DNA from 3 places in the Paenibacillus sp. EPM92 genome. Region 3 is predicted to be linked to each of the others. Evidence: predicted binding sites of a transcription regulator. Region 3 holds the regulator's gene; each other region holds the start of a gene.
What was found. The regulator Rex, encoded in region 3, represses fermentation and respiration genes when NADH is low (regulators of the CRP and FNR family bind a similar motif). The targets are predictions, from matches to a motif close to TTGTGAAATATTTCACAA.
Positions count from the first base shown of each region.

Region 1 (3,278 bases), on a different contig from region 3:
GCCGGAAAAGAAAAATTTCGAAGCCCGGGCGCCGTATGAAGAGAGCAGCGGAAACATCTTCCGCTTGATCGAGCAAAGCGACATTCCCGCAAGTAACGTATTTATCGAGAAGATGGAAGGGGACAACGTATGGATTAGTTTCCTCACCTCCATTATTCCGTTTGTCATCATCTTCATCTTGTTCTTTTTCCTTCTGAATCAAGCCCAGGGCGGCGGCGGTAAGGTGATGAACTTCGGGAAGAGCCGGGCAAGACTTTACAACGAAGAGAAGAAACGCGTCACCTTCGAAGACGTGGCCGGAGCCGATGAAGAGAAGCAAGAACTGGTGGAAGTCGTAGAGTTTTTGAAAGACCCGCGCAAGTTTGCGGCTGTAGGGGCGCGTATTCCGAAAGGGGTGCTGCTCGTAGGCCCTCCGGGTACGGGTAAGACGTTGCTCGCCAGAGCGGTGGCTGGCGAAGCCGGCGTTCCGTTCTTCAGCATCAGCGGTTCCGACTTCGTCGAAATGTTCGTCGGTGTCGGTGCGTCCCGGGTGCGCGATTTGTTCGAGAACGCCAAAAAGAATGCGCCTTGTATCATATTTATAGACGAAATCGATGCGGTTGGTCGTCAGCGCGGCGCCGGTCTCGGCGGCGGTCATGACGAGAGGGAACAAACCTTGAACCAATTGCTCGTAGAGATGGACGGATTCGGAGCGAACGAAGGCATTATCATCGTTGCCGCTACCAACCGTGCGGACATCCTGGACCCTGCGCTGCTTCGTCCGGGACGCTTCGACCGTCAAATCACGGTTGACCGTCCGGATGTGAAGGGCCGCGAAGCGGTGCTGAAGGTACACGCGCGCAACAAGCCTTTGGCCAAGGATGTGAAGCTGGATCAGCTGGCTCGTTACACAACCGGCTTCTCCGGCGCGGACTTGGAGAACCTGTTGAACGAATCTGCGCTCATTGCGGCCCGCCGCAATCGCAAAGACATCTCCATGGATGAGATCGACGAAGCTTTTGACCGCGTTGTTGTCGGTACGCAGAAGAAGAGCCGCATCATCAGCGAACGCGAGAAGCGGATGGTCGCTTTCCACGAAGCGGGTCATACGATCGTCGGGATTCACGCCGAGCATGCCGATGTGGTGCACAAAGTTACGATCATCCCGCGCGGACGCGCGGGCGGGTACGTGATGATGCTGCCTAAAGAAGGCGAAGACAAGATGATGCAGACGAAGAACGAGCTGCTCGACAAAGTGACCGGCTTGTTGGCCGGACGCGTTTCCGAGGAGTTGTTCATCGGCGAAATCGGAACCGGCGCGTACAGCGACTTCCAGCGCGCTACAGGCATCGTTCGTCGGATGATAACCGAGTTCGGGATGAGCGATAAGCTTGGACCGATGCAGTTCGGTACGACGCAGGGCCAGGTGTTCCTCGGCCGCGATATCGGGCATGAACAGAACTATAGCGATGCGATCGCTTATGAGATCGATCAAGAAATGCAGTCGATCATTCGCGCTTGTTACGAACGTGCCAAACAGATTCTCACCAAATACAGCGACCAAGTTCGTTTGATCGCCGAGACGTTGATCGAGAAAGAAACGCTCGAGAAAGATCAAATTAAAGAACTGATCGACAGCGGCAAATTGGGTGCGGTTCCTGATGAGGAGCCGGCGCTTGACGGCAAGAACGATGATGTCAAAGTGAACATCCAAAGCCAAGACCAAGCTGCGGACTCCAATAAGCTCGATATCGAGAAGAAAAGCTCGGATGACGAGCAGGATCAATAATATCACGCGAACCGGTGCCGAAAGGTGCCGGTTTTTCCTTTTTGTATCAGGCAAAAAGCGTTGATAAGCGAGAAACTGGCCGTGAGGGATAAGCAGTTGTACAGGCGATGTGTCCGAAGCGTATATTTGTTTCTTTTTGTAGGTATTTAAACATTGACATGGCGGGGCCCCCGCGTGTAAATTAGGTGTAAATCTTTATTATCTTTGTGAACATTTTCACCATCTATTTCGGGGTCTTTACATTCGAGAGGAAAGCAAAGGAAGGTGTGTTATGGAAGCACTGGCACTGGAGCGCAAAGCCGAGCAGCAGCGCGAGCTGAAAGAACGGATCGCTCAATTAAAGAAAGAGCGTAACGCCATTATACTTGCCCATTATTATCAGCGGGATGAAATTCAAGAAGTAGCCGATTTCCGCGGGGATTCGTTCCTTCTTGCACAAAAAGCCGCATCGACGGATGCCGATGTCATCGTATTTTGCGGTGTACACTTTATGGGAGAAAGCGCTAAGATTTTGGCTCCGGGCAAGACGGTTATTATTCCCGATGAGCGCGCCGGTTGTCCGATGGCCGATATGGTCAATGTTGACGGGCTTCGCGCCTTGAAGAAACAGCATCCGAATGCCAAGGTCGTCGCGTACATCAATACATCGGCCGAAGTGAAGTCCGAAACGGACATTTGCTGTACGTCGGCTAACGCCATCAAAGTCATAAACTCGGTAGATTCCGATGAAATCATCTGGGTACCGGATAAGAATCTGGGTGACTACGTATCCAAGTTCACGGACAAGAAAATGATCATCTGGGAAGGCTACTGCAACACTCACGATATGCTGACCGTTAAAGACGTTGAGGAGATGAAAGCTCTGCACCCGAACGCCCAATTCGTGGTTCATCCCGAATGCCGTCCGGAGGTTGTCAAAATGGGCGATTTCGTCGGCAGCACGACGGCCATTATCAAGTACTGCAAGGAATCCGATTGCCAGGAATTTATCGTCGGCACAGAAGACGGCACCGGGTATCAGCTGCGCCTTGACAGCCCGCATAAGCAATTTCATTTTGCCACCAAATACTTGGTTTGTCCGAATATGAAAGTGAATAATTTGAAGAAAGTGGTTAAATGTTTGGAGACGAACAGTCCCCAAGTATACGTACCGCAAGACGTGGCCGATAAGGCCCGTGCATCCTTGGAGCGCATGCTGCAGGTCAAGTAGCATGCGCTACTTCTCTTGTTAGGAAGGTGGAGGCTCATGATCCCCCGTTATATGGTCAATTTCGATTTGCAGCAGCTTCCTACCGTATATACTGACGTGATCGTGATCGGCGCTGGCATCGCCGGTCTTTTTACCGCGCTTAGAAGCGCCGAAACGCATAAAGTGCTGATGGTCACGAAAAAATCGCTGCTGGACAGCAACACACGTTACGCACAGGGAGGCATCGCCGCGGTTATTTCCGATGAGGATTCTCCGGCTTATCATCGGCAAGACACGCTAATTGCCGGAGCGGGCTTATGT
Region 1 covers NZ_BCPS01000016.1:14,694-17,971, reverse strand. Annotated here, with positions in the region: gene ftsH (ATP-dependent zinc metalloprotease FtsH) at 1-1,768, shown strand, start outside; gene nadA (quinolinate synthase NadA) at 2,040-2,978, shown strand; gene nadB (L-aspartate oxidase) at 3,015-3,278, shown strand, end outside.
Region 1: the regulator Rex is predicted to act here: its motif matches at 1,973-1,990, upstream of nadA (quinolinate synthase NadA).

Region 2 (3,278 bases), on a different contig from region 3:
ATTATATCATTAAACCTTTCAAGATGGAGCGGGTTCGGCAAACGCTGGAACGATACCGTGCACAGCAAATGGCGCTTAGACCGGGGGAATCGGTAACGCAGGATCAGTTGGATGACCTTCTGATCAGCGGTGAAACCGCGAATGAAGCGGGGACGAAGGAAGCTCCGGTTGATGATGTGCAAGTCCCGTCCGACGATCTGCCTAAAGGGCTTAATGCTGCGACGCTTAAGCAGGTGCTCAGCGTGATGAAGCTTCAGGGCGGCCGACTGTCTGCGGAGGAAACCGCGGCAGGAGTAGGCATCTCCCGGGTAACCGCCAGACGGTATTTGGAATTTCTGGAGAAACGCGGGATCGTGCGTCTTGAGGTGCATTATGGCGGCTTAGGCCGTCCCGTCAATCGATACGAATTGCAGCGCGATCCCAACAACCCCAAGTAATTGTCTTGGTAGGATGAATTTAATGGTAGTTCAGACCGAAATCAAGGGTACCAGGTTGTGCTGAAAGTTGGTTTCGAGGATCGGGCGGCTCTTGACGCGTATAAAGCCAATACGGAGCATCATGCCTGCTCGGCCTTTATTCGGAGCGTAGGAAGACTTGATGGCATTGTGATTGATATTGAAATCTAGCGGCTTCACGATGGATCCCCCGGGCGAGACTTTGAGTCTGGCCTTTTGTTGTTCCCGGTCCATGCTCCTGTCGGTCAGGAGCTTTTTCTTATTTGGGGCCGTACAAGGGGAGAGAGATGGTAAACTTTGTATCTCCTTGCGTCTTGCTGGACACGCTTACTAAGCCGCCTATGGCATGAATCACCTGGTAGGAAAAGGTAAGTCCCAGCCCGGTTCCGCTTGATTTTGTTGAGAAATAAATCGTGCCAAGCCGCTTCATTTGATCCTCGCTCATCCCGATCCCATTGTCTTTGATCGAAAGCTTGGCGTAATGTTCTTCCGCATGGAGAGTCAGGATGACTTGTCCGTTCGTCACTTCGGAACATGCCTCGACGGCATTTTTAATAAAGTTAACAAGCACTTGTTTCATCTCATCCGGATTTGCCAAGATCAGCAGGGGGGTTTCAAGCCGATGTACGTCCAATTGCACATTATACATATTGGCATAGGGAGTCATGACCTCCATGATAATTTGCACCTGCTCTGAAAAGTTAATGATCCCGTGTCGTTCGGCAGGAGGCTTGGCTATGGAGAGATACTCCGTTATGATCGATTCGGTTCTTTGAATTTCATCCAAACTGATATCAATATACTGCCTAACCTTTTGAAGCTCTCGAGGCTTTTCCCGGATCAGTACCAGGAAGCCTTTCACGGCCGTGAGAGGGTTGCGCACCCATGGGCGAGCGAAGCCGCCATATGACTCATCGCTTCCATTTTTTCATTTTGAGCGTGCTTAATAAAGATTTCCTTGTTGGAAACAGATTTGCTGAACAAAGACATCAGCAGCCAGATTCCTATTGAGTTTTGGACGGGAATAACAACGATGTGGAAGGCAAGATGTTTGGTAACATAGGCAGGGAAAAATAAATACGTAAGCGCTAGCGGGAACAACGAGAATACGATTCCAGCCCAAAAAGTAACCAGCGATTTCCGCAATGTCGTTCTGTAGATGTTGTGAAAAAACAGGGAGAAAGTAAAGGTGAAGGCTATGATGAGGACAGCGACCCATGTTCCTTCGCCGCCAAGATATAAACGGTAGATGATGAACTCAAGGAGAAGAAGAAGGCCTGTTTGGATACCGCCAAACACCAGCCCAAAAAACATAATGACATAACGGATGTCAAAGAAAACGCCGTTTACCACACTGGAAGCAAAGGTCATGGAGAGCAGCAAACAGATAGAGCTTGTCAGGAGAATGAAGGCGAAACTCGGCAATGTTCTTCGCGAACAAACCAGGAAACAGCGGCAGCCCGCTTGTGCAAAAAATCACAGATGGATCGCTATGCGATCGATACAATAGAAACATGAGAAACGTCAAACCGCGCTTCAAATGAGGGAGGGGTTAAAGTGAGCGCCGACTTGCAGCAAATCAAGGAGCGAACGGAGTCTAGGTCCATACCGGAACAGCCTAACCAAGAAACGGAATTCAAAGGCACGTTTGTCAGCGTCATGGCGCTGGGTGCATTTGTGGTGTTGATGTGGCTGGCGGTTTTCATCCTGTTCATCGTTCGACAATAACGAAATAAAGAAAGAAGGAAAGCCGATGCACATTCATCGTTTGGAGAAAATCTGGCTCACATTCGGGTTAGCCATGCTGTTTGTATTTCTCGGTATTTTGGGCATATCCGCTTTTGCCATGGGCGCTCAGCCACCCAGCCCGCACCGTCATATGATTGATCCGACCCGGGTACAGGAAACCGCCCCGTTCGATGCGCCGGGCATCAAGCAGGTTGCGGATGGCGAATACGAGGCTGTGATGATTGCTTACGCATTCGGATATTCCCCGAACAAAATGGAAGTGCCAGCCGGGTCTACGGTTCATTTTACGATTACCAGCCCGGACGTGATCCACGGCTTTGAAATCCCGGGGACCAACGTGAACATGATGGTGATTCCGGGGGAGGTCAGTCAAATTTCCCACAAATTTACGAAGCCAGGCGAGTATCTCATCCTGTGTAATGAATATTGCGGCACCGGTCATGAATATATGAATACCGTCATTGTCGTGAAATAAGCGATTTCAAAAGGGAAGGGAATGCCATGAATTCAAATCAATCGCAATCATTCAACCGTAGAGACGGGGCGCTTGTCGTCGCCCATATTGTGTTTGCTTTCGTGGCGCTGCTGCTTGGAGGCATTGCCGGTTTGCTGCAAAGCGTCGTGCGCGGAGGGATGTATACGCTGCCTGGAGGCATCGGCTATTATCAGCTTCTCACCGCCCACGGCGTGCTGATGGCGCTTGTCTTTACCACTTATTTTATTATCGGCTTCCTGTATTCGGGAGTTTCCAAGACGATGGGCGGCGAGCTGCTCCCCCTAACGCACCGGCTTGGCTGGGCGGGGTTTGTCCTCATGTCGCTCGGCACACTGATCGACGTAGTCATGATTTTGTTGAATAAAGCAAGCGTGTTATATACGTTTTACGCGCCGCTTAAAGCTTCTCCGTACTTTTACATCGGTTTAGCTTTGGTGGTGGTAGGCAGCTGGCTCAGCGGCTTCGGCATTTTCTATCATTACATGTATTGGAAAAAAACGCATCGCGGCAAGCTATCGCCGCTGTTCGGATTTATGGCGGTCTGCACCATGCTGCTCTGGCAAATTGCGACGATCGGC
Region 2 covers NZ_BCPS01000042.1:43,206-46,483, forward strand. Annotated here, with positions in the region: gene JMF85_RS07735 (response regulator) at 1-437, shown strand, start outside; partial or broken gene JMF85_RS07740 (Dabb family protein) at 477-626, shown strand; gene JMF85_RS27970 (sensor histidine kinase) at 715-1,131, opposite strand; partial or broken gene JMF85_RS27975 (hypothetical protein) at 1,243-1,338, opposite strand; gene JMF85_RS27980 (LytS/YhcK type 5TM receptor domain-containing protein) at 1,314-1,838, opposite strand; gene JMF85_RS07750 (cytochrome c oxidase subunit 2A) at 2,013-2,183, shown strand; gene JMF85_RS07755 (cytochrome c oxidase subunit II) at 2,209-2,679, shown strand; gene JMF85_RS07760 (b(o/a)3-type cytochrome-c oxidase subunit 1) at 2,706-3,278, shown strand, end outside.
Region 2: the regulator Rex is predicted to act here: its motif matches at 1,920-1,937, upstream of JMF85_RS07750 (cytochrome c oxidase subunit 2A).

Region 3 (3,278 bases):
AGCTGCTGTCCAAGAAAAAGTATATGCAGCTGACGGAGCATACCGTGCAAATCAACAGCTTGGAAAATGAAGGAGACCGTTTAATGCGCGAGGGCATCCGTGAAATTTTCACCAATCCGAAAGATCCTTACCACGATTTTAAATTGAAAGAAATGTACGAACGCCTTGAGCAAACGACCGATGCCTGTGAAGATGTCGCCAACATCTTGGAGAGCGTTGTGCTGAGATACTCTTAACCTTGCCGGCCAGTCCGGACCGGTTAGTGGTAATATGCACAATGACTTAGGAGGAAATTATGTTAACCATATTGATTGTAGTCGTTGCTTTGGCGCTTCTGTTCGATTTTATCAACGGATTTCACGATACGGCCAATGCTATCGCTACTTCTATTTCAACCAAAGCGCTGTCACCGAGATTCGCCATCATCTACGCGGCCGTTTTGAACTTTCTCGGCGCAATCTACTCGTCAGAAGTCGCTAAAACGGTGGGCGGTAAAGTCGCGAATCCGGCTACCATTGAGAACGGTATTTATATCGTCATCGCCGCCTTGATTACGGCTATACTTTGGAACTTGCTCACCTGGTATTACGGCATTCCGTCCTCTTCTTCCCACACACTTATCGGCTCGCTTGCCGGCGCGGTCATTGCAGGCGCAGGGATGGACGCTTTAAACTGGTCCGGGTTTCGTGAAATCATTCTGATTCTTGTCTTATCGCCAATTGTCGCGTTCGCTACCGGTATCGTGATTATGTGGATTATCCGGTTCTTTATTATGTCGACCGGTAACCAATCGCGTTCCAAGCTCAATCGCACGTTCCGCATTTTCCAAATTTTCTCGGCCGGACTGCTTTCCTTTTCCCACGGCGGGAACGACGCTCAGAAAGCGATGGGGATCATCGTATTCGCCTTGGTTGCGATGAACCAGCAAGACACGCTGGACGTTCCGCTCTGGGTTAAATTAGCCGCTGCAACCGCTATGGGCCTCGGAACCTCAATCGGCGGATGGCGCATTATCAAGACGATGAGCCGTAAGCTGCTGAAGATCGAGCCGATCAACGGCTTCGCTTCCGACTTGAACTCATCGATCGTCATTCAAACGTCGACCCATCTCGGGATGCCGTTATCGACAACCCACGTCATTTCCTCCTCGATCATCGGAACAGGTTCCGTGATGAGATTCCATGATGTCAAATGGGCAACGGTAACACGAATGATCTTAACCTGGATCATCACAATTCCGATCAGTATGGTGATTGCGTTCCTCATCTACAAAATCATTTACGCGTTCGTATAATAATAGGACAAGCCCGTGCCGGTTCGGCACGGGCTTGTTGTTATTCATTTATCGGATAAATTAATCCAAATAATAAGCGAGGCTTTGCAGGTCCGTCGTGAAATCCGCATGGTGTACCCGTACATCGCTCGGTACTTTAATAATGAGCGGCGCAAAGTTCAAGATCGCTTCGACGCCCGCTTCGGTGAACTGGTTGGCGACCTGCTGCGCTTCCGGCGCAGGAACGGTAATAATCCCGATCCTGATCTGCAGCTCGCGAATCGTCGTCCCGAGCTCTTCCATCGGCTTTACTTTTAAGTTATTGATCGATTCGCCGATTTTGTTCGGTTGCGCGTCAAAGACAGCGACAATTTTCATGTTGTCTTTTAAATAAGCGTTGTAATTGCATAACGCGCGGCCCAAATTGCCCGCTCCGACCAGCGCGACGGGAATCACTTTATCAAGCTTCAAAATTTGTCTGATTTTCTCGATTAAATAATCGACATCATACCCGATGCCCTTCTTGCCGAATTCACCAAAATAAGCGAGATCTTTACGGATTTGGGCCGGATTCAGATCAAGTTTTTGTCCAAGATCCTGTGAAGATACGGTTGAAATATTTTTCTTGCTCAGCTCATTCAAGAATCGCAAGTAAATCGGCAGCCGTCGGACGACCGCCTCGGAAATTTTCATCGTTTTCATGCTTCGTTCTCCTCCATCCACCGCTTAATACGTGGAACCAACTGATTCGCAGTCATATGCTCGATCTTAGGTCCCGGCAGCGAATACAAGAAGTATTTCCCATAGTTCGTATCGATGACCCGGGTATCGTAAATAATGACGATCCCTTTGTCCGATGCGGTACGAACCAATCTTCCGAATCCCTGCTTGAAGCGAATAACCGCCTGTGGTACCGACAGCTTCATGAACGGATTCATATTCTTGGCCTTAAGCTTTTCCGTCTTCGCTTCCACAAGCGGATGCGTCGGCGGCTGGAACGGCAGCCGGACGATGGCCAGACAGGTGAGCGCGTCGCCCGGAATGTCGACGCCTTCCCAGAAGCTGCTCGTGCCCAGAAGCACGCAAGCAGGACTGCTCTGGAACATGCGCGTCAGCTTGCTTCGATTGCCGCTGTCCACGCCTTGTCCGAGCACGTTCACGCCGAACGGCGCCAGCATTTCCTTCAAACCGGCATGAACCGTCTTCAGCATGCGATTGGAAGTGAAAAGAACCAGCATGCGCCCTTTCGTTTCCAGCGCGACTTCGGCCAGCGACGGAATCAGGCGGTCGATAAACTCTTTGTCGCCCCCGCTTCCGCCGCGCAGCCCTGGAAAGTCCCGGGGGATAGCGACAAGCGCCTGCTCCCGGTAATTGAACGGCGAGGGAAGCTGCACCGTTCTCAATTGTCCGGATGGCTGCGATTCGTTCAGCCCCAGCTGTTCGCAGGTGTAAGCGAACGATTTGCCTACCGAGAGTGTGGCCGAGGTCAGTATTACGCTATCTTTCGGCTCGAAGAAATGCTGCTGCAGCAGCGAGCTGACATCGACCGGCACGCAGTGCAGCTGAAGCGAGCGATTTTTGTTGTACAACCCGCCCTCTAACCAATACACATAGTTGTCGTCCGGCATCGTCATAAAGAAATGGAGCGCATCTTTATAACGATGAAGTTCTTTCACGGTGCCGCTTAAGTCGGTTACGACGCTCTGCACTTCGAATTCGTCCTGCACCTCTTTCAGCTCGCTGACGACCTTATCCAGCTTCTTAAGCGCTTCAAGCGCGTGCAGCTGAAAATTCTCTTCAAGCACCGCGAGCTTATCCCACCCGAGGGGCAGCGCGTCCTTCCTCACCCGAAGCACGAGGCCGCCGCCTTCCTGCTGAGCCGCCGACTCCCCGCTGCGCGATGTCAGCAACTGATACAGCAGTTCCGTCAGCTGCTCCCACTCTTCTTTCATCTCCATCACTTTCTCGACCGCGCGGTCGATCTCAGCGCTCCAGCCAGCCACGC
Region 3 covers NZ_BCPS01000080.1:12,784-16,061, forward strand. Annotated here, with positions in the region: gene JMF85_RS19450 (DUF47 domain-containing protein) at 1-236, shown strand, start outside; gene JMF85_RS19455 (inorganic phosphate transporter) at 296-1,294, shown strand; gene JMF85_RS19460 (redox-sensing transcriptional repressor Rex) at 1,355-1,975, opposite strand; gene dinG (ATP-dependent DNA helicase DinG) at 1,972-3,278, opposite strand, start outside.